Regions from separate parts of the Comamonas resistens genome, predicted to be linked through region 3. Evidence: predicted binding sites of a transcription regulator. Region 3 holds the regulator's gene; each other region holds the start of a gene.
What was found. Region 3 encodes LexA, which represses DNA repair genes until DNA is damaged. Its sites were predicted from a motif close to ACTGTATNNNNATACAGT; they were not measured.
Positions count from the first base shown of each region.

Region 1 (9,392 bases), 2.3 Mb from region 3:
TTGCCGGCTTTTTCTCGGGCTTTGTTTCCTCGTCGGCGGCTGTGACCGGCATGGGGCAGAGCGCCAGGGAAAACAGCGAGCAGACCACAGCCTGTGCATCGGCAGCGCTGCTGGCCAATCTGGCTTCGCTGCTGCTGTTTCTGGCCGTGGTGGGCACGATTTCGCCAGTGCTGCTGCGCGCGGCCCTGCCCAGCCTGGGCGCTGCCGTGCTGGCCCTGCTGCTGGTGTCCGCATGTCTGCAGTGGCTGGCTCACCGAAGTGATCTGGTGGTGGCGCAAAGCTCGGGCCGCGCTTTCAAGCTCAGTCAGGCCTTGCTGATCGCGGCGCTGATTGCCGGGGTATCGCTGCTGGCCGCATGGCTGGGGGAGCGCTTTGGCAGCGCCGGCGTGCTGGTCACCACCATGCTGGTGGCACTGGCCGAGGTGCATGCAGCGGCCGCCGGTGTGGCGCAGTTGCAGCTGTCTGGCACCGTGCCGCTCGATGTGGCCTGCTGGGGCATTCTGGGCGTGCTCAGCGCCAGCAGCCTGGCCAAGATCGTGCTGGCCTTTGCCAGCGGCGGCATGCGTTACGGCTTGCAGGTTGCCGCCGGTCTGGTTGCCATGCCCTGCGCTGCGTGGCTGGGTTTGCTGCTATCGAACTGAGGAAAAATCTCAGGCCGTGAGCCAGATGCCAACGCCCAGCACCACAAGGTGCACGGCCATCAAAATCCACAGCAACGTCCATGGCGGCTCGGCCATGTCTTGCAGCAGGCCCTGAATTTTTTCCGCCAGAAAAGCGCGCAGCGCCGGGTCGTCCTTGGCCGCTTCCGTGCCCCATTCGGCGCGGGTATGGCTCCATTCGTCGACCAGATCGGCCAGAGGCAAACGGTTGAGCACTGTACGGACCACCCATTGCACGGCCTTGCCGTCACCCACCCAGGGCTTGAGATGCTCCACAGCGGTGCTGGCGCTCAGCAGATCTGCCGTCTTGTGCAGTGCCTGGTGCGCGCGCGGCATGGACTCCACACGCTGGGCCAGCATCTCGGCAAGGCGCTGCGCCAGCCCTTGTCCATAGCGCGCCACCAGCTTGCCCGTGGCGCGGGCACGCCCGATCATGAGACCGACCATCACATAGGCAGGAATGATGAACACCAGCAGCAGCGCCACGATCAGCGGCGGCGAGGCCAGCAAGGCGATGACGGCCCCTGCACCACCAGCATGGGCCGCAGCAGGCATGCCCGGCCCGCTCAGGCGCAGAAAGTAGAACACTGCGGTGCTGCAGCCCAGCAGCACGGCCAGCGCAATCCCCAGCATCAGACCACCGAGCAAGGATTTGCCAGCGCTCAAACCCACGCGCAGCGCAGAAGGAGGTTCGGTGGCGGGCGCAGCAGCGGGCATGGTCTGTCCTTTGTTCCGGTATGAGGGGACTGCAGTCAGTCGGCGTGATCACTTTCGTCGAAGTCCGCCTCGGAGTATGGGGCCTCCCGCACAACACGCGAAGCCACAGCCGAGGAAAAGCCACGTGCAGCCATGAAGCGCAGCTGCTTGGCCTTTTCCTTGAGGTCTGCAGGCGGCACACCAAAGCGCTTGCGCCACAGCTCCCTGGCACGCAGCAGCTCGGTATCGCGCAATTGATCGCCAGCTAGGCGCACCATCTCGTCATCAAGCCCCTTGCCGCGCAATTCCTGCACCAGCCGCGCTGCACCAAAGCGGCTGGCCTTGCTGTGGATCACGGACTCCACCACTCGCTCCTCGTTGATGAAGCCGCGCTTTTCCAGATCGTCCAGCACCGCGTTCAGATCGTCGCCCTCTTCCACATGCCCGGCCAGCTTGCGCCACAGTTCCAGGCGCGAATGCTCGCGCTGCGACAGCAGCTTCAAGGCCCGTCCTTTGAGCGAGAGCTTGGCAAAGCCCATGAAACACATCTCCTAAAGCAAAAAAGCGCAGGACAACCTGCGCAAAGATGGCAAAACTGGCTCCCCCTGAGCCGCTTCGCGTCTTCCCCCAGGGGTCGACGGCCTTTGCTTCATGGCGGCCGTTGCTGGCCGCCCCTCGCGGGGTCAGCACCGCTTTTTGAGGCGCTGTATATCTGCCGCGCTCTCTCGATTTCTCAAGAGAGCACTGATGAGCTTCAAGCCTGAATCACACCGTCCTCGTCCACGGCGCTGTTCTTGTCGGCCTTCTTGCCTTTGGCGGGCTTGGCGGCTTCTTCGCCGGCGGCCACTGGCAGCAGGGCAATGCCCAGGCTTTCGCGCACCTTGTTTTCGATCTCGACGGCCAGTGCGGGGTTCTCACGCAGGAATTCACGCGAGTTGTCACGGCCCTGACCGATCTTCTCGCCGTTGTAGGCATACCAGGCACCGGACTTTTCCAGGATCTTGGCATTCACGCCCATGTCCAGAATTTCACCTTCGCGCGAGATGCCTTCGCCGAACAGGATGTCGAACTCGGCCACCTTGAAGGGGGGCGAGACCTTGTTCTTCACCACCTTGACCTTGGTTTCGTTGCCGATGGCCTCGTCGCCCTTCTTGATGGTGCCGGTGCGGCGGATGTCCAGACGCACGGAGGCATAGAACTTCAGCGCGTTACCGCCGGTGGTGGTTTCGGGCGAGCCGAACATCACACCGATCTTCATGCGGATCTGGTTGATGAAGATGACCATGCAATTGGTCTTCTTGATCGTGGCCGTGAGCTTGCGCAGCGCCTGGCTCATCAGACGGGCCTGCAGGCCGGGCAACTGATCGCCCATATCGCCTTCGATTTCGGCCTTGGGTGTCAGAGCCGCCACCGAGTCCACCACGATCAGGTCCACCGCTCCCGAACGCACCAGGCTGTCGCAAATTTCCAGCGCCTGCTCGCCGGTGTCGGGCTGGCTGATCAGCACTTCGCTGAGGTTCACGCCCAGCTTCTGGGCATAGCTGGTGTCCAGTGCATGTTCGGCGTCGATGAAGGCGCAGGTACCGCCCTGCTTTTGCATCTCGGCGATCACCTGCAGCGTCAGCGTGGTCTTGCCCGAGGATTCGGGGCCGTAGATCTCGATCACACGGCCACGGGGCAAACCGCCCACGCCCAGGGCGATGTCCAGGCCCAGGGAGCCTGTGGAAACCACCTGAATGTCTTCGATCGCCTCACCTTCGCCCAGCTTCATGATCGTGCCCTTGCCGAACTGCTTTTCGATCTGGGCCAGGGCGGCTGCCAGCGCTTTGGCTTTTTCGCTGTTGTCGGCGGTGGTGTTCTTGGCAATGGCGTTCATATCAGGCTCCGAATAGGTGAGTGACTGTCTGTGACCAGCCCTGTTTTTGCATTCAGGCTGGATGCTTGAACAGTAGTTTATGGGCTTGTACTGCTGCTGTGTTCAAATAAATAGTCAGTTTGCCTTACTATTTGCCAATGAGCGAAATCACCCCCGTCACACCTGCTGAAGATGCCTGGCGCCAGACCCATCTGGGCCGCCTGCTCGGCCATGCCATGCGCCGCTTCGACGCACGCGTGCTGCAGCTCATGGCGCGCGACGTGGAGGTGCCGCTGGCGCTGTCCAACCTCGCCGCACGCGACAAGGTGGGCGCGGCCCATATCCATATCACGCGCCACCTGTCGCTGGCTGGCGAGCGCATCACCGATCTGGCGGAAAAAGCCGGCATGACCAAGCAGGCCATGGCCGATCTGGTGACGCAATGCGAGGCCTGGGGCCTGGTCACGCGCGAGATCGACCCGCACGACGCACGCGCCAGGCATGTGCGCTTTACCGAGACCGGCCTGGTCTGGCTGCAGGCCTTCCATGATGCGGTGAGTCAGGCCGAGGCCGAATTCCGCGAAGCCGTGGGCGAAGACGTGGCCACCGTGGTGGCGCTGGGGCTGGAAGCCTATGCCGACGGCTATTGAGACGCCCGCTTTGCCGCCCGGACGCTGCGGCCCATCCCTACAATGACGGCAAAAGTGCGAGAGCACCACAACAAGCAGGAGACTCCCCATGCGCATACTGATTGCCGAAGACGACCAGGTGCTGGCAGACGGCCTGCTGCGCACCTTGCGCAGCTCGGGCGCCGTGGTCAGCCATGTGGCCAATGGCAGCGAGGCCGATACCGCCTTGCTGACCAGCAGTGAATTCGATTTGCTCATCCTTGACCTGGGCCTGCCCAAGATGCATGGGCTGGAAGTGCTCAAGCGCCTGCGCGGGCGCGGCGATGCGCTGCCGGTGCTGATTCTCACGGCCGCCGACTCCATCGAGGAGCGCGTGCAGGGCCTGGACTACGGCGCCGACGACTACATGGCCAAGCCGTTTGCGCTGTCCGAGCTCGAAGCGCGCGTGCGGGCTCTCACCCGGCGCGGCATGGGCGGCGCCAGCTCCACCATCAAGCATGGCCCGCTGGTCTACGACCAGACCGGGCGCGTGGCCACCATCGACGGCAAGATGGTCGAGCTGTCGGCACGCGAGCTGGGCCTGCTGGAAGTGCTGCTGCAGCGCGCGGGCCGCCTGGTCAGCAAGGACCAGTTGGTGGAGCGACTGTGTGAATGGGGCGAAGAGGTCAGCAACAACGCCATCGAGGTCTATATCCACCGTCTGCGCAAGAAGATCGAGAAGGGGCCGATCCGCATCGCCACCGTGCGCGGCCTGGGATATTGTCTGGAAAAGATAGCTCCCCCCTGAGCGGCTGCGCCGCTTCCCCCCGAGGGGGACGATGGCCTTTGCTGCGGGGCGGCCCTTGCTGGCCATCCCTGAGTTGGAATACGCCAGTTTTACAAGCATGAAAATTTTTCAGCGTGAGCAGCGATCCCTCTTCGGCGAGATCCTCGACTGGATGCTCACGCCGCTGCTGCTGCTGTGGCCCGTGAGCCTGGCGCTGACCTGGCTGGTGGCCCAGGGCCTGGCCAACAAGCCCTTCGACCGCGCACTGGAATACAACGCCCAGGCTCTGGCCCAGCTGGTCATCGTGCAGCGCGGCAAGGTGCAGTTCAATCTGCCGCAGTCGGCCAGCGAGATCTTGCGGGCCGACGAGTCGGACACGGTGTTCTTTCAGGTCAGCGGCGTCAAGGGCGAATATCTGGCCGGTGACCGCGACCTGCCCCGCCCACCCGCGACCGAGGACGACCCGCCCGCCGGCACGGTGCTGCTGCGCGACGAGGAGTACAAGGGCATCGATCTGCGTGTGGCCTATATCTGGGTGCGCATGCCGCTGCCCGGCGAGCCCAACGCCCTGGTGCAGGTTGCCGAAACGCGCGAAAAGCGCAGCGTGCTGGCCACCGAAATCATCAAGGGCGTGATGCTGCCCCAGTTTGTCATCCTGCCGCTGGCAGCCCTGCTGGTATGGCTGGCGCTGGCGCGCGGCATCAAGCCGCTGCATCGGCTGGAAGAGCGCATTCGCGCGCGCAAGCCCGAAGACCTCTCGCCCATCAACCACAAGGATGTGCCGCTGGAGGTGGTGCCGCTGGTCGACTCCGTCAATGATTTGCTGGGTCGGCTCGACGATTCCATCGCCACGCAAAAGCGCTTTCTGGCCGATGCGGCCCACCAGCTCAAGACCCCGCTGGCAGGTCTGCGCATGCAGGCCGATCTGGCCCAGCGCGAGGGCACGAACACCGAGGAGCTCAAGCGCTCTCTGGCGCAGATCGGCCGCTCCAGCATGCGCGCCACGCACACCGTCAACCAGCTGCTGGCACTGGCGCGTGCCGAGAGCGCCGTGCCCGCCATGCATGGCTGCAATCTGGTGCATATCGTCACCGATGTGGTTCAGGACTGCCTGCCACGCGCCATGGACAAGCGCATAGACCTGGGCTACGAGGGCGCCAGCGCCAGCACGCCCGGCGTCTGGCTCAACGGCAATGCCACGCTGCTGGCCGAGCTGGTGCGCAATCTGGTGGACAACGCCATCAACTACACGCCATCGAGCAGCGAGACACCCGGCATGGTCACCGTGCGCGTGCAGGCCGACCACTTTGGCCAGGTGCTGCTGCTGCAGGTCGAAGACAGCGGCCCCGGTGTGCCGCAGGCCGAGCGCGAACTGATCTTCCAGCCCTTTTACCGCGCGCTGGGTACGGAAGCCGATGGCTCGGGTCTGGGCCTGCCCATCGTCATGGAAATCGCGCGCCAGCATGGCGCGCAGGTGCTGCTGCAGGATGCCAGACCCGGCCAGCCCTCGCCAGGCGCCTTGTTTACCGTGCGCTTCAAGGCCATGCCGGGACAGGGATAGGTCATAGCCCAAACCATGCACCGGTCTGGTGCTGCGCAGGTCATTGAAAGCCGCGCCAAGCTTGGATTTGCACTGGTTTCCAGGCGCAGATGTAGCGGAAACTGCGTACCAAGCAAACACTTGCTTCCTCTAGAATGATTTATAGGAATTGCCCTACAAGAGTCTAGATAAAGCTCAGCAATTTCTCTGTGTTTCACTGGATCCAGGAGCTTTCATGCAACGTCGTCAATTCATCCACTCTGCAGCCGCTGCTGCCGTGGCCTCTTCCCTGTCAGGTCTGTCTCTGGCACAGGAAACCTCGCGCCCCCTGCGCATCGTCGTACCCTTCCCGCCTGGCGGCGCCACCGATATGGTGCCTCGCAATATGCAGGACGTGCTGTCCAAGCTGCTGGGCGGCCAGCCCGTGGTGATCGAGAACCGCGCCGGCGCCGGCGGCTCCATCGGCATGGCCGAAGTGGCCCGCGCCACCGATGGCCTGACCTTCGGTATCGCCACGCTGTCCACCCAGGGCGTGAACCCTGCCGTCTACAAAAAGCTGCCCTACGACGCCATCAACGACTTCGTGGGCGTGACCGAAATCGTCAAGGCCCCCGGCGTGCTGGTGATCAATCCCAAGCTGATTCCCGCCAAGACTTTTGCCGAGTTTGTGGCCTACCTCAAGGCCAATCCCGGCAAGGTCAGCTTCGCCACGCCCGGCAACGGCACCATCGCCCACATGTGGGGCGCCCAGTTCCTCAAGAGCACGGGCACCCAGATGACGCATATCCCCTACAAGGGTGCAGGCCCGGCCATCAACGACCTGCTCGGCGGCCAGGTGCCCGTGTACTTCGATCAGGTGGCGTCCTCTCTGCCCCACATCAAGTCGGGCAAGGTCGTGGCGCTGGCTGTGTCCTGGCATGAGCGCCTTGAGGTGCTGCCCGATGTGCCGACCTACGCCCAGGCCGGCCATCCCGACCTCAACGATCCATCCTGGTTCGGCCTGGTCGCCCCCAAGAGCACGCCAGCCGCACAAGTGGAACGTGTGCAAAAGGCCATCATTGCCGCACTGAAGGACCCTGCGGTCAAGCAGCGCATGGCGGCTCAAGGCCTGTACCCCTCGGGCACATCGAGCGCCGACTTCACCAAGCAGATTGCCAGCGAAGTCGCCAAGATGAAGAAGGTGGCCGCGTCGGCCAATATCCATATGGACTAAAAAACAGAAGCTGGATGCGCTTGCTGCATCTGGTTTTCATGGCAAAAAGGCCTGCAAATGCAGGCCTTTTTTGCGTCAGCAGCTCATCAATCAAGAGCTGCCAGGCGTCACTTCGGACATGCCTGCAAGGCCTTGGGCAACAGGTTCTTGCCTGCCAGTGCCGCCACTTCATTGCGGAAGGTGGGTGTGGCCTTGGGCAGACGCAGCGCGTAGGTGGTGATTTCAGGGCGCTCCTGCACCACGCGGGCGGTGCGCACGCCCTGGCGCGTGAAGGTGGCCAGCTGGCGCTGCGCGGCTTCTTCGGTAGAGAAACGGCCCAGCGACAGACCGGGCTCGAAGCCGCCGCCCGCACGGTCGAAGTCGATATTCATCAGGCGCAGCTCGCCGCGCTTGCGGTCCAGAAACTCGGCATCGGGGAACTTGCCCATATAGACCATCCAGCGGCCGCCCTGGTGGCTGGCCACCAGATCCCATTCGCTCTTGAGCTTGCCTGCCGCCAGGGCCCGGCGAATGGTCTCGGCCTGCTTTTCCTCGATGCCGGAGGCCTGATAGCAGCTCTCTGGCTCTTTCACCTCCTTGGCTGCCACGGGCTCGGGCTTGTCGGCCTTTTCCGGCTTGGGTTCAGGCTTTGCCTCGGGTTTTGGCTCCGCTTTTTCCTCGGGCTTGGGCTCTTCCTGCACGGGCTCCTCGGCCTGCTCGGTCGCAGGCTCGGGCGCTTGCAGCGTCAAGGCATCGGGCTTGATCTGCTCTTGCAGACGCTGGGGTTCGGACTGCACCGCTGGCTGCAGCCCCATGCTGGCCAGATAGCCGTGACTCCACATGTAATAGCCGGCATTGCCCAGCAGCAGCAGCAGAAAGACGATTCTCAGCATGGCGTTCCCATATCAATGTTATCCGCCAGATTACAGCCCCTACATGGCCTGTGAACCCGGCGCATTCCAATCACGGGCAGCCGAGCAAGGGCCGCCCCGCAGCGAGGGCTGCGTCCTCCTCCCCTAGCGCGCAGCGCGTAGAGAGAGGAGGAAGGCGCAAAGCGCCTCAGGAGGTGCTGCATTTCAAGCCTGCAGCGGGCTGCTGGCCGGACGCACACTGATTTCAGAGCTGGTCACGGCCTGCAAGCCCGCTGCGGTGCGCACCAGAAAACCGCCATCGGCGGCCACACCTTCGGCCATGCCTGTGCTGCCGTCGCTCAGATTCACCTCGCGGCCGGCCAGCAGATCGCGCTGGGCAAAACGCTGCATCAACGGTGCAAAGCCGTGCCGGGCAAAGCTCTGCACCTCGGCTACCAGCTTGGGCAATATGCAGGCCAGGGCCGTGGGTGCGTCCAACGCGGCATCAAGCTCCTGCAGACAGGCTGGGGCCGTGCGCATGCCGTCGCCGGGCCGCGGGCGCACATTGATGCCTATGCCGATCACCACATAGCGCGGTGCCGTCATATCGTGCTGCTGCGCGCCGACAAAGCTGGCGGTCTCGATCAGAATGCCAGCCAGCTTGCGGTCCCCCTCCAGCCAGAGGTCGTTGGGCCATTTGATGCCGATCTTGGGAGTGCTGCTGCCCACAGCGGGCAGCTGGGGCTGCAGGCTCTCGGCCACGCTCACGCCCACGGCCAGCGACAACCCCGACCAGTCGCGCGGCGCCAGCGGCAGGCCCAGCGAGAACATCAGCGAATCGCCAACACCACTGACCCAGTTACGCCCCAGCCGGCCACGGCCCTGCGTCTGCTGCTCTGCAATCAGCAGCACGGGCTCGGTCAGGCCGTCGCGTGCGCGGCGCATGAGTTCGGTGTTGCTGGAGTCTATGGTCGGCAGCACCTCGACCGTAAAGCCCGGCAGCTGCGGCGCAATGGCTTCCCACAAGGCTTCGGCATTCCAGTGAATCGGCTGGGTCATTTTTTATCTATCCAAATCTAAAAACCGGCGTGTACTCAAAACAGGCGCGGCCTAAAACCAGAGACAGCGAGCAAGCGCCGCCGCGCCGCGAGGCTGTCGTCCTCCTCCCTAGCGCGAAGCGCGTAGAGAGAGGGGGAAGGCGCGC
Region 1 covers NZ_CP125947.1:5,228,678-5,238,069, forward strand. The annotation lists gene QMY55_RS24410 (MgtC/SapB family protein) at 1-641, shown strand, start outside; gene QMY55_RS24415 (hypothetical protein) at 651-1,376, opposite strand; gene recX (recombination regulator RecX) at 1,412-1,894, opposite strand; gene recA (recombinase RecA) at 2,110-3,231, opposite strand; gene QMY55_RS24430 (MarR family winged helix-turn-helix transcriptional regulator) at 3,369-3,860, shown strand; gene QMY55_RS24435 (response regulator) at 3,949-4,626, shown strand; gene QMY55_RS24440 (sensor histidine kinase) at 4,724-6,166, shown strand; gene QMY55_RS24445 (Bug family tripartite tricarboxylate transporter substrate binding protein) at 6,381-7,358, shown strand; gene QMY55_RS24450 (SPOR domain-containing protein) at 7,466-8,230, opposite strand; gene QMY55_RS24455 (biotin--[acetyl-CoA-carboxylase] ligase) at 8,414-9,247, opposite strand.
Region 1: a site for LexA is predicted at 3,288-3,305, ahead of recA (recombinase RecA). Genes of this name have one in related genera too.

Region 2 (9,392 bases), 910 kb from region 3:
GCAGATCACATGGCTGGCGGGGTTCAGCAAACCGGCCCCCTGCTCGCCGCCTTCCACATACTCGGCGCGCGCATTCATGGGCACGCCATGCACAACCGAAGGCGCACACAGGGTCTCGCTCTCGCCCAGCGTGACAAAGGCCTTGCCGGCCTTCTGGCGCGAGACCATATCGCCCACGTTCGCCGTGAAGCCGTAGGCACCCGAGCCAGATAGCAGAAGCTGCGTGCTTTCGCTGCCGGCAAAGTAGTACAGCAGCTGGGTACCGGCTTCGAGTTCGATCATCGTGGTCACGGGCTGGCCATCACCGCGTCCGCCTGGCAGGGCCGATACCGGCACCGAATAGACCCGGCCGTTGCTGCCAAAGGCCAGCAGTTGATCGACGGTGCGGCACTCGAACGTGCCATAGAGGCTGTCGCCGGCCTTGAAGCTCAGCGTATTGGCATCCACGCCATGGCCCTGGCGCGTGCGCACCCAGCCCTTTTCGGAAATGATGACCGTGGTGGGTTCATCCACCACCTTGACCTCGGCCACCACCTTTTTCTCCTCGTGGATCAGCGTACGGCGTGCATCACCAAAGGTCTTGGTGTCCTGCTCGATTTCCTTGCAGATCAGGCGGCGCATGGTGGCTTCGCTGCCCAGGATGTCTTCCAGCTTGCCCTGCTCGCTGCGCAGCTCCTTGAGCTCCTGCTCGATCTTGATGGCCTCCAGCCGCGCCAGTTGGCGCAGACGGATTTCCAGAATGTCCTCGGCCTGACGCTCGGAGAGATTGAAGGCATCAATCAGGGCCTGCTTGGGTTCATCGCTGGCGCGGATGATGGCAATGACCTTGTCGATATTGAGCAGCACGGCCTGACGGCCTTCGAGGATGTGGATGCGATCGAGCACCTTCTCCAGCCGATGCTGGCTGCGCCGCGTCACGGTCTGGAAGCGGAAGGCAATCCATTCCTCCAGCATCTGGCGCAGCGACTTCTGCACCGGGCGGCCATCGAGGCCGATGCTGGTCAGATTGATGGAGCTCGACGACTCCAGGCTGGTGTGGGCCAGCAGCGCCGTGATCAGCTCCGACTGAGGAATCTTGCCGGTCTTGGGTTCGAACACGATGCGCACGGGCGCATCCTTGCTCGACTCGTCGCGCACGCAGTCCAGCACGGCCAGCATGCTGGCCTTGAGCTGGGTCTGCTCCTGGCTCAGCGCCTTCTTGCCGGTCTTGACCTTGGGATTGGTGATGTCCTCGATCTCCTCGAGCACCTTCTGGGCCGACACGCCGGGCGGCAGCTCGGTCACCACCAATTGCCACTGGCCGCGTGCCAGCTCTTCGATCTTCCAGCGCGCGCGCACCTTGAGACTGCCGCGGCCCGTGCGGTAGGCATCGGCAATATCGCTGCTGGAGGAGATGATCTGGCCGCCGCCCGGATAGTCTGGGCCGGGAATCAACGCCAGCAGCTCTTCCTCGGGCAGCTGCGGCTTCTTGATCAGGGCCACGCAGGCTGCAGCCACTTCGGGCAGATTGTGGCTGGGGATTTCGGTGGCCAGACCCACGGCAATGCCGCTGGCACCATTGAGCAGCGAGAACGGCAGACGAGCCGGAAGCTGCTTGGGCTCCTGGGTGCTGCCGTCGTAGTTGGGGACGAAGTCCACCGTTCCCATATCGATTTCATCGAGCAGCAGGCCGGTGATCTTGGACAGGCGTGCCTCGGTATAACGCATGGCCGCTGCGCCGTCGCCGTCGCGGCTGCCGAAGTTACCCTGGCCGTCGACCAGCGGATAGCGCTGGTTGAAGTCCTGCGCCATGCGCACCAGCGCGTCATAGGCCGACTGGTCGCCGTGCGGATGAAAGCGGCCCAGCACGTCGCCGACCACGCGCGCGCTCTTGACCGGCTTGGCCGCCGTGTTGCCGTTCGGGCCGCTGTAGCCCAGGCCCATGCGGTCCATGGCGTAGAGAATGCGGCGCTGCACGGGCTTCAAGCCATCGCTGACATCGGGCAGGGCACGGCCCTTGACCACCGATAAAGCGTATTCGAGGTAGGCGCGCTGTGCGTATTGACCCAGATCCAGCGCCTCGCCAGAGGCTTGTTGAGACAAATCCAGTATGGTTTGATCGCTCATGAATTCTTTGTAGTTTTTCATAGGACTTACGCAAACAGGGATGCACGAAGGCAGTTTCCTTGAGGCAAAGCACCAGCTTGATCCTCATTTGCGTAAGTCGTTTTTCAGATTGCGCCTGTCAGGCGACTCAATTTATTGGGATATCGAATCAGCACCTGTCATACCGGGCAAGGTCATGCGAATGCGTGGAGCCGCACCACCGCCTTTGCCGCCCCGCACGCTGGCCGAGGCCACGCGGGTGGTCAGCGGATTGGAAGCCTGCAACTGCTCATAAATGCCGGTCACCGCTTTGACATAGTTCAGCGTTTCCTTGTAAGGCGGCACGGACTTGCCATATTTGTTGACCGCACCCTCACCCGCGTTATAGGCAGCCAGAACCAGGTCCAGGCGGCCGGGGAACAGATCCATCAGATAGCTGAGGTAGCGTGCGCCAGCGGGCACATTGACCGCAGGGTCGGCCAGTTGCTGCTGCAGGCTGCGCTTTTTATTGGCCGAGACGCCAAAGCGCTCGGCCGTGGCAGGCATCAGCTGCATCAGGCCTACCGCCCCCTTGGGAGAAACGGCTTCGGAGTCAAACCCCGATTCCACGGCAATCACGGCCTTGAGCAGGTCATAGTCCACACCCGTCTTTTCAGCGGCCTTTTGCAGATGCGGACGCACGCTCTTGTAGCGCGGCGAGACCTCGAAAAAGCTCTGCGTGCGCGTGCGTGCATTCAAACCCTGCGTGGCCGAATCGCCACGCGGCTGCAAACCCGGTTTGCTGCTGTCGTAGAGAGCGCCCTTGAAGAACAGCTTGTAGCGGCTATCCAGCGCCTCTGCCGCAAAGTGCGTGACGCCAAACTCATCCACATAGGCCCACAGATCGGCATGTGCCGCCGGCGTCAGCGCCAGCCAGCCAGCCCCTGCCAGCAGCAGTTGCAGGCCCAGCTGCCGCATACGGGCAGGCAAACCGGCAGAAACGCCGGCAGACACAGCAGCCTGCCGGCCATCGGCCAGCAAACGAGTTGGAGCTGAAAAGCGCTGAAGACTTGGCATGACTTGATTCCATCACTGCGGCGGGCGACTGTTAGCGCCCATGCACCCGCTCAGATATCGACCTCCACGGCGTCGCCATGCAGCTCCATCAGCTCACGGCGGGCAGCGGCTTCGCCCTTGCCCATGAGCTTGGTAACCACAGCCGAGGCCTGCGCAAAGTCCATATTCATGAACTGCACGGGCAGCAGGCGGCGCGTATCGGGGTTCAGCGTGGTCTCCCACAGCTGTTCGGCATTCATCTCGCCCAGGCCCTTGAAACGGCTGACCTGGCATTTCTCGCGCGGCACGCCATCCTTGGCGCATTTTTCGAGGATGGCGTCGAGCTCCCCTTCGTCCAGCGCATAGACCTTGATCGCCGGCTTCTTGCCCCGTGCGGGCACATCGACGCGGAACAGCGGTGGCAAGGCCACATGAATATGGCCGGCCTCGATGAGCTTGGGGAAATGCTTGAAGAACAGGGTCAGCAGCAAGACCTGGATGTGCGAGCCGTCCACATCCGCATCCGAGAGGATACAAATCTTGCCGTAGCGCAGGCCGGACAAATCCGGCTCGTCATTGGGGCCATGCGGGTCCACGCCGATGGCCACCGAGATATCGTGGATTTCGTTGTTGGCAAACAGGCGGTCGCGGTCCACTTCCCAGGTGTTGAGCACCTTGCCGCGCAATGGCAGCACGGCCTGGGTTTCCTTGTCGCGGCCCATCTTGGCAGAGCCGCCAGCCGAATCGCCCTCGACCAGGAACACCTCGTTGACGGCTATGTCCTTGCTCTCGCAGTCGGTCAGCTTGCCGGGCAGCACGGCCACGCCGCTGCCCTTGCGTTTTTCGACTTTCTGGCCGGCCTTCTGCCGGGTCTGGGCGGCCTTGATGGCGATCTCGGCCAGCTTCTTGCCCCAGTCCACATGCTCGTTGAGCCACAGCTCCAGCGCCGGGCGCACATAGCCCGAGACCAGCCGCACGGCGTCGCGCGAGTTCAGGCGCTCCTTGATCTGGCCCTGGAATTGCGGGTCCAGCACCTTGGCATTGAGCACATAGCTGGCGCGCGCGAACACATCGTCGGGCATGAGCTTGACACCCTTGGGCAGCAGCGAGTGCATGTCGATGAAGGCCTTGACGGCCTGGAACAGACCGTCTCGCAGGCCGCTGTCATGCGTGCCGCCCGCCGTGGTGGGAATCAGGTTGACATAGCTTTCACGCAGCGGCGCGCCGTCTTCGGTGAAGGCCACGCACCAGGCCGCGCCCTCGCCTTCGGCAAAGCTGTCGTTGTGCTTGTCGGCAAAGCCCTCGCCTTCGAACAGGGGGATGATGGGCTCACCGTGCAGGCTTTGCGCCAGATAGTCGCGCAGACCACCCTTGAACTGCCAGGTCTGAGTGTCACGCGACTTTTCGTTGATCAGCGAAACGGCCACGCCAGGCATGAGCACGGCCTTGCTGCGCAGCAGATGCACCAGCTCGCCCATGGGCAGGGCCGAGGATTCGAAGTATTTGGCATCGGGCCAGGCACGTACCGTCGTGCCCTGCTTGCGCTCGCCGGCCTGCAGAGGACGAACCTTGAGCGGCTCGATCACATCGCCGCCCGAGAACACCAGCGTGGCCACCTGGCCGTCGCGGTGCACCTGGACCTCCAGCCGTGTGGCCAGCGCATTGGTCACCGAGACGCCCACGCCGTGCAGGCCGCCCGAGAAGCTGTAGGCACCGCCATTGCCCTTGTCGAACTTGCCGCCCGCGTGCAAACGCGTGAAGACCAGTTCCACCACAGGTGCTTTTTCCTCGGGGTGCAGGCCGAACGGAATGCCGCGGCCGTCGTCCTCGACGCTGAAGGAACCGTCGGAGTGGATGGTGAACTTGATTTTCTTGCCGTAGCCGGCAAGCGCCTCGTCGGCCGCGTTGTCAATCACCTCCTGCAGTATGTGCAGGGGGTTGTCGGTACGCGTGTACATACCGGGACGCTGTTTGACAGGCTCCAGACCCTTGAGAACGCGGATCGAGCCTTCGGAATATTCGTTGGACGGTTTGACTGCCATGGGGGCGGATTGTAGTGGCCTCTCCGAAAGAGAGCTGGATAAATTCACAGTTGTTTACTCCCAATACTCTTGCACAAAGCCCGAACATTTGTCTTGCGCATGTGTTTTCCTCAGTGACTCACCTCTGTATGGCTTTCAAAAAGAGAGCGTCTGGCGCTTGCTGTTTAAGGATATTCATGTGGTTTTCACTCAAACCCAAGGTAGATCCCACGCCGGGCGCTCTCTTTTTTCAAGTCTTTGGAAATCCGTCATTTTTGGCCCTGCGCACCGATCTCGCATTCTGGCAAGCGAGCCTGCCGCGCATGTGACGGCCGGTACAGGCGCACAACAACTTGTTTCGTTAAAGTGATGCCCCCGACCCGAAATTCCGATCGCACAGCATGACTACCAAGACCTCTACAGCGCCCCTGTCCATGGTGCAGATTCTTCTGTGCGGAGGCGCCATCGTCACCCTGTCCATGGGCATACGCCATGGTTTTGGCCTGTGGCTGCTGCCCATCACCCAGAGCATGGGCTGGACGCGCGAGAGCTTCTCGCTGGCCATTGCCGTGCAAAACCTCTCCTGGGGCGTGTTGGGCATTTTCGTGGGCATGCTGGCCGACCGCATAGGCGCGTTCAAGGTGCTGATTGGCGGCTCCATCCTCTATGCACTGGGTCTGGTCGGCATGGCGCTGTCCCCCACGCCGCTGTGGTTTCTGGCCACAGCCGGTGTGCTGATCGGTGCGGCTCAGGCCGGCACCACCTATGCCGTGATCTACGGCGTGCTGGGCCGGCAGATTCCCGTGGCACGGCGCAGCTGGGCCATGGGCGTGACGGCCGCCGCGGGTTCGTTCGGCCAGTTTTTCATGGTGCCGGTCGAAGGCAGCCTGATCGCCAGCGTGAACTGGTCCAACGCCTTGATGATCCTGGCCGTGTTTGCATTGCTGATCGCCGCCCTGGCGTTCGGGCTGCGCGAGCCGGGCTTTGCCAGCGGCGCGCCCGTCAAGCGCGAGCAGACCGTGGGTCAGGCGCTCAAGGAAGCCTGGAGCTACCCCAGCTTCCTGCTGCTGATGGCCGGCTATTTCGTCTGCGGCTTTCAGGTCATGTTCATCGGCGTGCACATGCCCAGCTACCTCAAGGACTTCGGCATGGCGCCCCAGGTGGCCAGTACCTCGCTGGCACTGGTGGGACTGTTCAATATCTTCGGCACCTATCTGGCCGGCAATCTGGGGCAGAAGATGCCCAAGCGCTATCTGCTGTCTGGCATCTACAGCCTGCGCTCAATAGCCACCATCTGCTTCTTGCTGGCCCCGCTGTCGCCCTGGTCGGTCTATATCTTCTGCGCGGCCATGGGCTTTCTGTGGCTGTCCACCGTGCCTCTGACCAATGCCACCATTGCCCAGATCTTCGGCGTGCAGCACCTGTCCATGCTGGGCGGCTTTGTCTTCTTCAGCCACCAGATCGGCAGCTTCCTGGGCGTCTGGCTGGGCGGCTATCTGTATGACATCAACGGCAATTACGATATGGTCTGGTATCTGTCGATTGCCCTGGGAATTTTTGCCGCCCTGGTCAATCTGCCCGTGCGCGAGACAGCCATCCCGCGCCAGCCAACCATGACGGCCTGAAGACCATGTCTCTCAAACGCTGGCAACACATCGCTATCTGGGCCGCCGTGCTTGCGGTGCTGCTGACCGTGTTTGCCCTGTATCTGCGGCCCGATTTCATGCTCACACTGGCGGACCAGGTCTGGGCCTGTTTCTGATTCAGGGCGCCACCCGGCCCCGCGGCCAGGCCGGGAGAGTACATGCCCCGCATCATCATCACCGGAGCTTCGGACGGCATAGGCGCCGAAATGGCCCGCCAGCTGGCGCAAACCCATCAGAGCCGGCTGCAGCTGACTCTGGCTGCACGCAATGCCGCCAATCTGGAAACCGTGGCCCAGCAATGCCGTGCACTGGGCGCACAGGTGCTGATCGCTCCCACCGATGTCAGCGATCAAGCCCAGTGCCGCGCGCTGATTGATGCCGCCGTGCGGCAGTTCGGCGGACTCGATGCACTGATCAACAACGCCGGAGTCTCGGCCCATGCGCTGTTCGAGGAAGTCCGTGCAGAGGACCTGGGCTGGTATGAGCGGCTGATGCGCATCAACCTCTGGGGCAGCGTCTGGTGCACCCATGCAGCGCTGCCGCAGCTCAAGGCCAGCCGGGGTCGCATCGTGGCGGTTTCGTCGTTGGCCGGATTGGTGGGGGTGCCGGGGCGCACGGCCTACAGCGCCAGCAAATTTGCCATGAGCGGCTTTTTCGAAGCGCTGCGCACCGAACTCAAGCCTGCGGGCGTCAGCGTGACCACGGCCTACCCCGGCGTGGTGGATACGCGCATCCGCTACCACGGCTACAACGCCAGGGGCGAAGCAGCAGGCGTCAGCGGCCTCAAGGAGGACGGTGCCATGAGCGCAGCGGAATGCGCGCGCCTCATCATCGACGGCATGAACCGCCGCCAGCGCGAGGTGGTGATGACGGGCAAGGGCAAGCTGGGCCGCTTCATGAAGCTGATTGTTCCGGGCCTGGTGGAAAAAATCGCCCTGGCCGCACTCAAGGATGACGTCAAACCGCATTGAAACCCTGACATGGCAGTACCCAACAAGCAAGCCACCTTCTGGTGCGCAGCAGCCATTTGCGCCGCCCTGCTCATCATGGCGGTCATCGCGCTAGGGGTTGCGCGCGACGCCATTCACCAGGTCGAGCAGTTGCGCACCACCAGCCAGCCTGTGCTCTATACCGTGACCGAGCTGGGGCCTCTGGATCACTATCGCCAACGCAGCTCCGTCACTATTGCGAGTGGCGACGGGCGAAATATCCACATTCCGCTGAACTCCAGCAAGACGCGCGTCCATAAAGTGGGAGCACAGATTCTGGCCAGAGTCCCTCCCGCAGATAGCCCACACGCGGGCACCGGTCTGCCGGAAGATGTGATTCAGGCAGGCTTCTGGCACTGGTATGGCCCTGTCATCTGGCTCACGCTCATTGGTCTGGTCGTAATGTTGGCGGGTGTGCTGCAACTGCGCCGCAAGCCTGGGTCTTAACAAGGCTTACAAGCGCTCTGGCACATAGCGGCCTGAGTGAGCAGGCTCGCTGCTATAGTTTTCAGCACAATGACTTGCCCTATTCCTGCCGCGGCAGCGACACTGCCCTCTTCCCATGGCGCGCAAGCGCCCTCCGACTGGATTGTCCGCTTCGCCCATCTGGTGCGCCCTCAGGGGCAGGTGCTTGATATCGCCTGCGGCCTGGGACGGCATATGCGGATGTTTCATGCATCCAATCACCCCGTAACCGGTATAGACAGAGCGCAGGAAGCTATCGATGCAGTAGCAAACCTGGGTCAGGCCATTCAGGCCGATATTGAAAACAGTCCCTGGCCCCTGCCCGGCCAGCAGTTCGACGCCGTGGTGGTGACCAACTATCTGTGGCGTCCGCTGTGGGCGCAGATTCTGGATAGCGTCAAGCCCGGTGGCGTGCTGCTCTACGAAACCTTTGGCCAGGGCAACGAAGCTTTTGGCAAACCCTCGCGCCCCGACTTTTTGCTGGCCCCAGGCGAGTTGCTGAAGATTTGCGAGGGCTGGACCATCGTGGCCTATGAGCACGGCCAGTTGCACCAGCCCGAGCGTGTGGTGCAGCGCATTGCCGCGATCAAGCCAGGAGCTGATAGCGCAGACCCTGCATTGCTTCAGGCCTGATTTCACTTCCCATATCGACAGCCCAGACTGCTTCATGCCTGACTACGCTCTGCTCCTCGCACACAATGAACATCCGGGCCCGACCACCGACTGGCCAGCCCAGCCAGGCGGCCCCTGCGAAGCCTGGGCCGAGTGGTTTGAAAGCACGCCGCTCCTGTTCAGCCTGCTGCTGGGCGATGCCCGGCATCTGCCCGAACTGGTGCCCTGCAGCGCCTACCAGGACAAGGAAAGCCTGATCTCCCTGGCCGCCCCCATGGATCAGGTCAAGGCACGCTGGCAATGGCTCAAGGCGCAGATGGAGCCGCTGCCCGCCCACTGGCCGGACTCGGTCAGAAAAAGCTGGCAGCAGATCGACGCCATCATCAGCCAAAGCCAGCGCCACTGGCTGCTGCTGGACTGCGCCACGCTGATCCCCCATGACTTTGACACACCCGAATACGCCGCAGCCTTGGGCTCGCTGCGCGAACGCTGCCTGCAATGGGACTGCAGCGCGGATAGCCTGCCCGAAGCGCTACAGG
Region 2 covers NZ_CP125947.1:1,374,857-1,384,248, reverse strand. The annotation lists gene parC (DNA topoisomerase IV subunit A) at 1-2,106, opposite strand, end outside; gene QMY55_RS06295 (lytic transglycosylase domain-containing protein) at 2,239-3,042, opposite strand; gene QMY55_RS06290 (DNA topoisomerase IV subunit B) at 3,192-5,162, opposite strand; gene QMY55_RS06285 (hypothetical protein) at 5,339-5,470, shown strand; gene QMY55_RS06280 (MFS transporter) at 5,576-6,766, shown strand; gene QMY55_RS06275 (hypothetical protein) at 6,772-6,903, shown strand; gene QMY55_RS06270 (SDR family oxidoreductase) at 6,946-7,758, shown strand; gene QMY55_RS06265 (hypothetical protein) at 7,768-8,223, shown strand; gene QMY55_RS06260 (class I SAM-dependent methyltransferase) at 8,293-8,874, shown strand; gene QMY55_RS06255 (DUF6630 family protein) at 8,909-9,392, shown strand, end outside.
Region 2: a site for LexA is predicted at 5,196-5,213, ahead of QMY55_RS06290 (DNA topoisomerase IV subunit B). Genes of this name have one in related genera too.

Region 3 (9,392 bases):
GCATGGTGCCAGCGCCCATGGGCCGGCAGCACCTCGTCTTGCTGCGCTGGCGCAAACCAAAGGCCATCGACAGCACAAATACAGGCTGAGGCAGCGCGGGGCTGGGTCATAATCGCCGACTGCAATTTCGAACGACGAGGGAGAGCAACGTTGCTGTCGATCATACAAGCCGCAGGATGGCCTATCTGGCCTTTGATTGCCTGCTCGATTCTGGCCTTGGCCCTGATTTTTGAGCGCTTCGCCGCTCTCAAGACCAGCAAGGTCGCACCGCCCAATCTGCTCAATGAAGCGATTTCGGTATCGGCCAGGAGTCTGCCCAATACTGAGACCACTCAGCAACTGGCCCAAAGCTCGGCACTCGGTGATGTGCTGGCCTCCGGCCTGCGCACCCTGCAGGCCCATCCGGACAGCAGCGAAGACGAGCTGCGCGCCGCCATGGAAGGCGCAGGCCGTGCGGCCGCCCACAAGCTGGAGAAGTATCTGAGCGCCCTGGCCACCATCGCCTCGGCCGCCCCTCTGCTGGGCCTGCTGGGCACGGTCATCGGCATGATCGAGATCTTCGGCTCCCAATCCGGCGGCGGTGCCGTGGGCGGCGGCAACCCTGCGCAGCTCGCACATGGTATTTCGATCGCGCTGTACAACACGGCGTTCGGCCTGATCGTGGCCATTCCCACGCTGATCTTCTGGCGCTACTTCCGCGCCCGCGTGGATGCTTATCTGCTGGGCATGGAGCTGGCTTCCGAGCAGTTCGTGCGCCATCTGGCCCGTCTGAAGCTGGTCAAGTAAGCGGAAAGCTCACCATGAACTTCCGTCCCCGCCACCGTGATGAACCCGAGATCAATCTGATCCCCTTCATCGACGTGCTGCTGGTGGTGCTGATCTTTTTGATGCTCTCCACCACCTACAGCAAGTTCACCGAGCTGGAGCTGACGCTTCCCGTGGCCGACGCCGAGCAGCAGCGCGACCGGCCCAAGGAAATCATTGTCGCCGTGGCCTCCGACGGTCGCTACGCCGTCAACAAGCAGGCTCTGGACGACCGCACCATGGAAGCCGTGGCCTCCGCACTGTCGGGCGCGGCCGCTGCAGGCAAGGACAGCGTGGTCATCATCAGCGCCGACGCCACCGCTCCCCACCAGTCGGTGGTGACCGTCATGGAAGCCGCCCGCCGTGCAGGACTGTCGCAGATTACTTTTGCGACACAGTCTTCGGCCTCTGCGGGCAAGGCAAAATAAGCCAGCCTTCATCAAGCCGCTAGCAAGCCGCCAATTCACCGATTGGCGGCTTTTTTCATCGCCGGGCCGCCCCAAGGTGAAAAACACCCCCTCGGGGGGCAGCGCACTACGCGAAGCGAGGAAGCGTGGGGGCCATTTTTCATCGCTGGCTTGCCGAAAGATGAAAAGCGCCCTTCTCGCTGGGGCGAGCAAACCACATGCAGCAGGGAGCGTCAGCTGCCATTTTTCACGGCTTTCAAGCCGTATGATCGGCAGGCTTGAAACCGCCCCCCATGCCTCAGACCTCCTCTTCCTCCAGTCCATCCTCCCAAGGCTTGCGTGCCTTGTGGCGCAAGCGGGGGCTGGGCGCATGGCTGCTGTGGCCGCTTTCCTGCCTCTATGGCGGCCTGCAGGGCTGGAACGCGTGGCGCATGCGCCGGCGTCAGCAAAGCACGGGGCTGCCTGTGATCGTGGTGGGAAATGTGATTGCCGGCGGTGCGGGCAAGACGCCCGTGACGCAGGCAGTTGTCGCCCATCTGCAGGCTGCCGGCTGGACGCCGGGCATTCTCTCGCGCGGCTATGGCCGCAAGACCGACGACTGCCGCGAAGCCCTGCCGGACAGCCCGGCCAGCGAGGTCGGCGACGAGCCCGCCCTGCTGGCCCGCAGCACGGGTGCGCCCGTCTTCGTGGCGACCAAGCGGCTGGATGCGGCCCGCGCGCTGCGCGAAAAATATCCGCAGGTCGACATTTTGGTCAGCGACGATGGCCTGCAACATCTGACCATGGCCCGCGATGTGGAGCTGTGCGTATTCAACGACGAAGGTGTGGGCAATGGCTTTTTGCTGCCCGCAGGCCCTTTGCGCGAACCCTGGCCCCGCGATGTGACCGCCACGCTGTATGCTGGCCAAGCGCCCCAACCCACAGGCAGTGCACCAGCCTTTGCGCTGCGACGGCAGTTGGCCGATCACGCGCGCAATGGGCGGGGCGAGAGCCGCTCTCTGCGCGATCTGGCGGTTCGCCCCGTGGAGGCCGTGGCCGCGGTGGCCCGGCCGGAATCCTTTTTCTCCATGCTGCTGGCTCAGGGGTTGACGCTGGACGCCACCCAGGCACTACCGGACCACTATGATTTCGAGAGCTTCTCACGCAAGCTGGATAATGGATCAGCATTGATTTGTACGGAAAAAGATGCGGTCAAACTCTGGCGCAGTTTTCCCGATGCCTGGGCCGTGCCGCTGCAATTGCAGCTGCCCCATGCGTTCTGGGCCCTGCTCGACGCCAGACTGGCCGCGGTTTGCCCATCAGGCCCCGGAAGGTCTTGATCGCTGACTATCATTAGCGCCAGTTTTCGGAAATTTCGCAGCCCGACCGGCTGCACCACTCATTGATTGCAGGACTTTCCCATGGATGCCAAACTTCTTGAACTGCTGGTCTGCCCCGTGACCAAAGGCCCTTTGCGCTTTGACCGCGAGCGCCAGGAGCTGATCAGCCACAGCGCGCGCCTGGCCTATCCCGTGCGTGACGGCATTCCCGTGTTGCTGGAAAACGAAGCCCGCACCCTGACCGATGACGAAATCGACGAAGCCTCCTGAGTCGCTTCGCGTCTTTCCCCTCGAAGGGGGACGGCCCTTGCTGGCCGTCTCTGACCAGTCCTCTGTGAGCTGTTTCCTGTTTCTATGTCCTATACGGTACTGATTCCCGCCCGCCTGTCCTCCAGCCGCCTGCCCGGCAAGCCCCTGGCCGATATCGGCGGTCTGCCCATGGTCGTGCGCGTAGCCCAGCGCGCCGCCAAAGCGGGCGCTGCGCGCTGCGTGGTCGCAGGTGATGACGAAAGCATCGTCGCTGCCTGCGCTCGGCACGGCATTGAAGCCATCCTGACCCGCAAGAACCACCCCAGCGGCAGCGACCGACTGGCCGAGGCCTGCGAACAGCTGGGGCTGAGCGGTGACGATGTGGTTGTCAATGTCCAGGGCGACGAACCCCTGATCGACCCGCTGCTGATCGACGCCACGGCCAAGCTGCTGCTATCCCGCCCCGAAGCCAGCATGGGCACGGCCGCCCATCCCATTGACACTCTGGCCGACTACCGCAACCCCAATGTGGTGAAGGTGGTCTGCGACGCCAATGGTCTGGCCAGCTATTTCAGCCGTGCACCGATTCCCTTTTCGCGCGACCACGCCGATGAAGAATGGTGGAAGACGGCAACTGCCAAGTCTGGCCATACCGGCTTCACCCCGCTGCGCCATATCGGTATCTATAGCTACAAAGCCGGTTTTCTGCGTGAGTTCCCGCAGTTGGCTCCCGCTCCCACCGAGGCCATGGAGCAGCTGGAGCAGTTGCGCGCGCTGTGGCACGGCCATCGGATCGCCGTACACATCACCCCCGACGCACCCGGCGCTGGCGTGGACACGCCTGAAGACCTGGAGCGCGTGCGCGCCCTGTTCGCCAGCTGAAGCAATGAATCTGCCTGCGGCAGGCAGACTCCTCTTCGACAAGCCCCTTGTTGGCGGCCCTCGGGCAAACCCCGATTTTGCATCCAGCCCCCTGACCTGCCCAAAACAGATGACCTGGTATCTTTTTGCCAGGTATCTCAAGCTGGTCAAGCGCTGACAGCTATACTTTTACATAGTCCGAACAGCACATGCACAGCCCAGCAGGCCTGCGTTACAACGACAACAGTCGTGCTGGCGACGATGAACAAGCCCAAGGTGGCCGCACTTGTGACAGTTTTGTCTATGGCGTGTAAGCCTGTGTTGGTCTTGTGCGTGCTATCCTTGCCCGCGAAAAATACGGCCCGAGGCTGACAGGCGTCCACCCGCCTGCTCTGGCCAGCAAGAATTTCTACTCTCCTCAAGGATTTCCATGAAACTGATTTTGTTGGGTGCACCCGGCGCCGGCAAAGGCACTCAGGCCGCCTTTATCTGCCAAAAGTACGGTATCCCTCAAATCTCCACCGGCGACATGCTGCGTGCCGCCGTCAAGGCTGGCACGCCCCTGGGCCTGCAAGCCAAGGCCGTGATGGATGCCGGCCAGTTGGTCAGCGACGACCTGATCATCAATCTGGTCAAGGAACGCATTGCCCAGGCCGATTGCGCCAACGGTTTCCTGTTTGACGGTTTTCCTCGCACCATCCCCCAGGCCGACGCCATGAAGGCTGCCGGCGTGAAACTGGACTATGTGCTGGAAATCGACGTACCCTTTGAGGCCATCATCGAGCGCATGAGCGGCCGCCGCAGCCACCCCGCTTCGGGCCGCACCTACCATGTCAAGTTCAACCCCCCCAAAGTGGAAGGCAAGGACGATGTGACCGGTGAAGACCTGGTTCAACGCGAAGACGACAAGGAAGAAACCGTCAAGAAGCGCCTGGACGTGTACAGCAGCCAGACACGCCCCCTGGTGGATTACTACCAGAACTGGGCCAAGCAAGACGCTGCCAGCGCCCCTCAGTACCGCGCAATCAGCGGCCTGGGCAGCGTGGAAGAAATCACCGAGCGTGCACTGAAGGCCCTGGCCCAGTAAACCGCAGTGAATTCACCACTCCAAAAAAGCACCGCCCAGGTGCTTTTTTGTTGTCCGCGTCAGGTACGGCAAGCGAGTGAAGCTATGGCTTCAGGAGCTTCTGAGCAGCTCAAGCATCATCGCCACCCGTGCCTTGCTGGGCGGCAACAGTACGCAATCCAGCATCTGCGGGTCTGCAGCCCGGCAAAGCTGAGCCTTGATCTCATCCATCAGGCCGGCCTCGCCTGCGTCGCCGGCCACGGGCTCACCCTGGCCCACCGTCTGTCCTTCCAGGCAACGCGTCGCGCACCAAACCATCACCCCCTGCTCCCGCGCGCGAAGCAGCGCCTGTTGCAACTCATGATGCACGGTGGCATTGCCCGTTCCCGCCACCACCAGGCCCTGCACACCGGCCCCCACCAACGCATTGACAGCACGCGCACCCTGCGCTGCACCGGACTGCAAAAGCTCGACCCAGGGCAGCTCGTCACAGCTCAGCAGATCCAGCAGGTCTGCCTGCGCCCAGGCGCTGCAAGCGGCAGAAGGGGCGGCCACCCAACGCACTCGCCCCTCTTCCACATAAGCGCATGGCCCGCCTTCATAAGAATGCATGGCGTTCAAGCGATAGGGGTGAACCTTCAGCACCTGCCGCGCAGCATGAACTTCACCGGCAGCGGCGACCCACACACCTCCTTGCCCCCCAGCGGCCACGGCCACGGCGTCGCGCAAGTTCTGCGGGCCATCGGCTTGCAGCGATGTGGCGGGCCGCATGGCGCAAGTCAGCACTACGGGCTTGCCCGGCTGCAGCACGGCCTGCAGCAGCCAGGCCGTTTCTTCCAGCGTATCCGTGCCATGGGTGATCACCAGCGCCTGAATGTCAGCGTCATCCAGCGCCTGTGCCGTCGCCTTGAGCAGCGTGCGCCACACACCCCAGTCCATGTCCTTGCTGTCCACCTGCGCCAATTGCACGGCATCCAGCACCGCGCCGGTGCGCCCTGCAGCAATACGTGGCAAATCCGGCACGGCTGCAATCAGCCCCTGCACACTGATCTGCCCCGCCCTATAACCCACGCCCTGCGTGCTCTCTGCAGCCTCACCGGCAATCGTTCCACCGGTTCCCAAAATCACAATCTTTGGATTTGGCACTTGCTCTCCACATCAAACTGGTTAAAAATACAGGTACTGTATAAACCCACAGATCAACAATTCGGTGACCGGAAGCCAGACATGCTAGACCACCCCAAACTCACACCCCGCCAGCAGCAGATTCTGGACCTCATCCAGTCCACCATCGCGCGTACCGGTGCGCCACCGACTCGGGCAGAGATTGCAAGCACCTTTGGCTTCAAATCCGCCAACGCCGCCGAAGAGCACCTGCAAGCCCTGGCCCGCAAAGGTGTGATCGATCTGGTCAGCGGCACCTCGCGCGGCATTCGATTGCGCGCCGATACCGTACGCAACATCAACGCTGCCCGTGGCACCAGCTTTGCCTTGCCCATGACGGCCTTGAGCCAGCTGATCCTGCCTCTGGTCGGCCGCGTGGCCGCAGGCTCGCCCATTCTGGCTCAGGAACATATCGACCAAACCTATTCGGTGGAACCCAGCCTGTTTGCGGCCAAGCCCGACTACCTGCTCAAGGTGCGCGGCATGTCCATGCGTGACGCCGGCATCATGGACGGCGACCTTCTGGCCGTGCAATCCGCACACGAAGCACGCAACGGCCAGATCGTTGTTGCGCGCCTGGGGGATGATGTCACCGTCAAACGTTTCAAGCGCACCCCCCAGGGCATTGAGCTGCTGCCCGAAAACCCCGACTACAAGATCATCCACGTCGACCCCGAAGAGCCCTTCGCCATCGAAGGCCTGGCCGTAGGCCTGATCCGCAACACCATGTTCATGTAAGCGCTGGTCAACCACCCGACGAGATCGCTCAGCAGCCACTCGCCCCCCGAATTTCTCCAGTCCAGGTGGTAGGCGCGAAGCCGGATGCTTCGCCCTGGGCGGAGCTTTGCCCGAAATCCGCAATCCTGCCCGATCCACGCCGAAAGGCCCTGAGGAGTTGCTTTATGGAATTCGCCAAACCTTTGCTCGCTCTGACTCGCTGGAAACTCAAAGTCTTCCCGGTCTCCCCTTCGGCCAACCTGTGCAGCATTGCGGCTCCAGCTCCGGCATCTCCAAACCAAAGCGAGAATATCGTTGCACACGATGTTCAAAGCGCCTATTTGAACGTCTTCACCATGCGCAAAAGCCGAACTCGCAGCAAGGCAACGCGCAGCGCCGTACCAGCGAGCCCTCAGCTCAGCTTGCCCCTGCAGACAGACGCAGATGCAGCGCTTGCAACGGCCCGCACCCTCAAAATCGTCCAGCGCGAACCCCGCAAGCAACCCGAATGCCTGTTGATTTCCGGTCGCATGGCCGATGTCTGCGCTGCCCTGGAAAATATGGCACGCAACGAACGGGCCATGCAGGCCTGAGTGAACTACCTCCACTCCAGCAGACAATTCTGAGCTTCAAGCTCGGGCGCGCTCAAACGCCGCGGGGCTGTGCCCCCCAGATGACTGTGGCGGCGTGAGCGGCTTTTGAGCGCACTGGTATTTGCAGATCCCAGCAGTACACAGACATAAACGCGGAGTCTTCCCACCAGGTCAAGCCTTGCTCCCAGGGAGACTGTATGAATGCGGTATTGCTTGAAATCGGTGCTGCACATAGGCTTTGCGCATACCGTAATGCGCAGCTTGCAAGCTGCTGTTTTGCAGTCAGATCCCATGACAACGAAACCTCATTGATTTTCAGCCGAGCCTGAGGTTCTCATCCCTCCCTCCAATTCCCCGGGCACGCCGCAAGGCATCGGCCTTTATTTACGTGAACCACCGATCGAGCCAGAGTGGTTCGCTCAGGGCATCGGCCCATCGCTGGCGATCGATGGCGTCCAGCGACTTGGAGCCTCTGGAAGAAACTACAGCCTTGCAGCGCAGAGTTGATCGATATGTTCAAGCTTGGGAAAGCCACAAGGCCGCCATCCGGCTTCTGATCTGAATCTATTGTTTGGGTGTTTGGGCTGCTTCAGCAGTCGCCGTTTCACATTGCTCTCGCAACCAAAGAATGCTGTCCAGTTTCGTCATATCCGGCGCGCGCTGCCGAAGAAAATTCAGAGATGCTTGCAGAGCCGCGCTGTACCGGCTCTCGAATTCATCGTCTGCACCACCAGGCGGCGCCATCATGTAATGGCAATAGTCCGGATTCTGCGCAAACTCCCGCACAGGATTGGACTGCTCCATCGAGAAAGCCGAGCTGCACAGGCCTATAGTCAGAAAAACCAAAGCGCTGCTCCTGTAACTACGACCCATCCACAGCGACGCTTTTTGCATGGTCTCTACCCTTCAGTATTGAAAAATTCATTCTCTGACGGGCTCTTTCAGGCCTTTGTATCCCGGTATACGGTACTAGCTGTTTTTTAGGACCTCACGCAAAGTTGCAAGGTCTACGGTGATATGGCCCTTTTTCGCATCGACAATGGCGCCGCAATCCACCAGCTTGGCTATGGTGCGAGTCACCGATACCCGCGATAAGGCTGTCATGGAGGCAATGGCCTCATGCGAGAGGGAAACGTCTGGTAGATGATCCGCAGAATTGTCGTCAGCGCTTTGCCGCGAGCTGTGATTGGCCAACTGATACAGCAGACTCGCCACTCTGAAAAGCGGCTGCGGCGAGGTGATCGAAGAGATGCGATCCAGCAGCATGCGATTCTTCAACCCCAAGAGTTTGATTAGCGAGACGGCAATTTCAGGCTGCTGCCCGAAGCATTCCGCCATTTCCTCTGCGGTGTAGCTGCTGACCACGGCATCACTGACGGCTCGAACAGAGGTGCCTCGCTTCGCTCCGGAAAAAGCTGGCCCCTCTCCGACCACGGCACCTGGGCCGAAGAGCTCGACCAAAATTTCTGTCCCATCGGGACGCAAGATTCTTGAGTGGAACACGCCGCTGCGTATGAGGTGAAAGCTGCGCAGCACCTGACCTTGTCGGAACAGGCAATCACCGACAGCCAGCCTCGCCACCGTTCCGATCTGTGGAGCGTTGAGTAGCATGGCGGAAAGTTCCTCGTGGCAATCCCAGGAACCATAAGGCGGTGCTTCGGCGTTTTTAGGTCTCGTGGCCATTTTTCTTTGATCAATCAAGGGCCGGATTATGGACACGTACCTCGCACGCGAAGCTCCACCAGAGCGGCAATGTGTGACCAAACTTGAAGATTGAGCAAACCTCGCATTCTCTGACGCCATCGCCAGCAGCCCTAATCCGGCACAAGCTTGAACGACAATACGGTCAGCAGCATTCCCTGCGAAGATGTATGCAGCCCGCCCTCCATTCGGCGCAGCTCTTTGAAAGTTGCGCTAGGCTATGGTTCATATGGACGCACCATGGCCGGCTGGCGGTACATCAATTGGGGTACAGGTTTGAGAGATCAAACACCCGCGTGATTGACGCGACTGAGATCTTCATCAATAAATTCAGCCACTTACTAAAGGATCCCGGTGGTGAATATAGTTATTTTGGACGACTACCAGGACGCCGTGCGCAAGCTAGCTTGCGCACAACTTCTCGATCCCTTCAATGCCAAGGTCTACACCAATACGGTCAAGGGTGTGGGTCAGCTGTCTGTTCGTCTGCGGGATGCAGATGTCATCGTCC
Region 3 covers NZ_CP125947.1:2,284,418-2,293,809, reverse strand. The annotation lists gene QMY55_RS10760 (MotA/TolQ/ExbB proton channel family protein) at 151-786, shown strand; gene QMY55_RS10755 (ExbD/TolR family protein) at 801-1,232, shown strand; gene lpxK (tetraacyldisaccharide 4'-kinase) at 1,505-2,530, shown strand; gene QMY55_RS10745 (Trm112 family protein) at 2,612-2,800, shown strand; gene kdsB (3-deoxy-manno-octulosonate cytidylyltransferase) at 2,885-3,661, shown strand; gene adk (adenylate kinase) at 4,071-4,727, shown strand; gene QMY55_RS10730 (asparaginase) at 4,818-5,852, opposite strand; gene lexA (transcriptional repressor LexA) at 5,934-6,608, shown strand; gene QMY55_RS10720 (hypothetical protein) at 6,773-7,180, shown strand; gene QMY55_RS10715 (hypothetical protein) at 7,745-8,074, opposite strand; gene QMY55_RS10710 (Crp/Fnr family transcriptional regulator) at 8,150-8,863, opposite strand; gene QMY55_RS10705 (D-2-hydroxyacid dehydrogenase family protein) at 9,239-9,392, shown strand, end outside.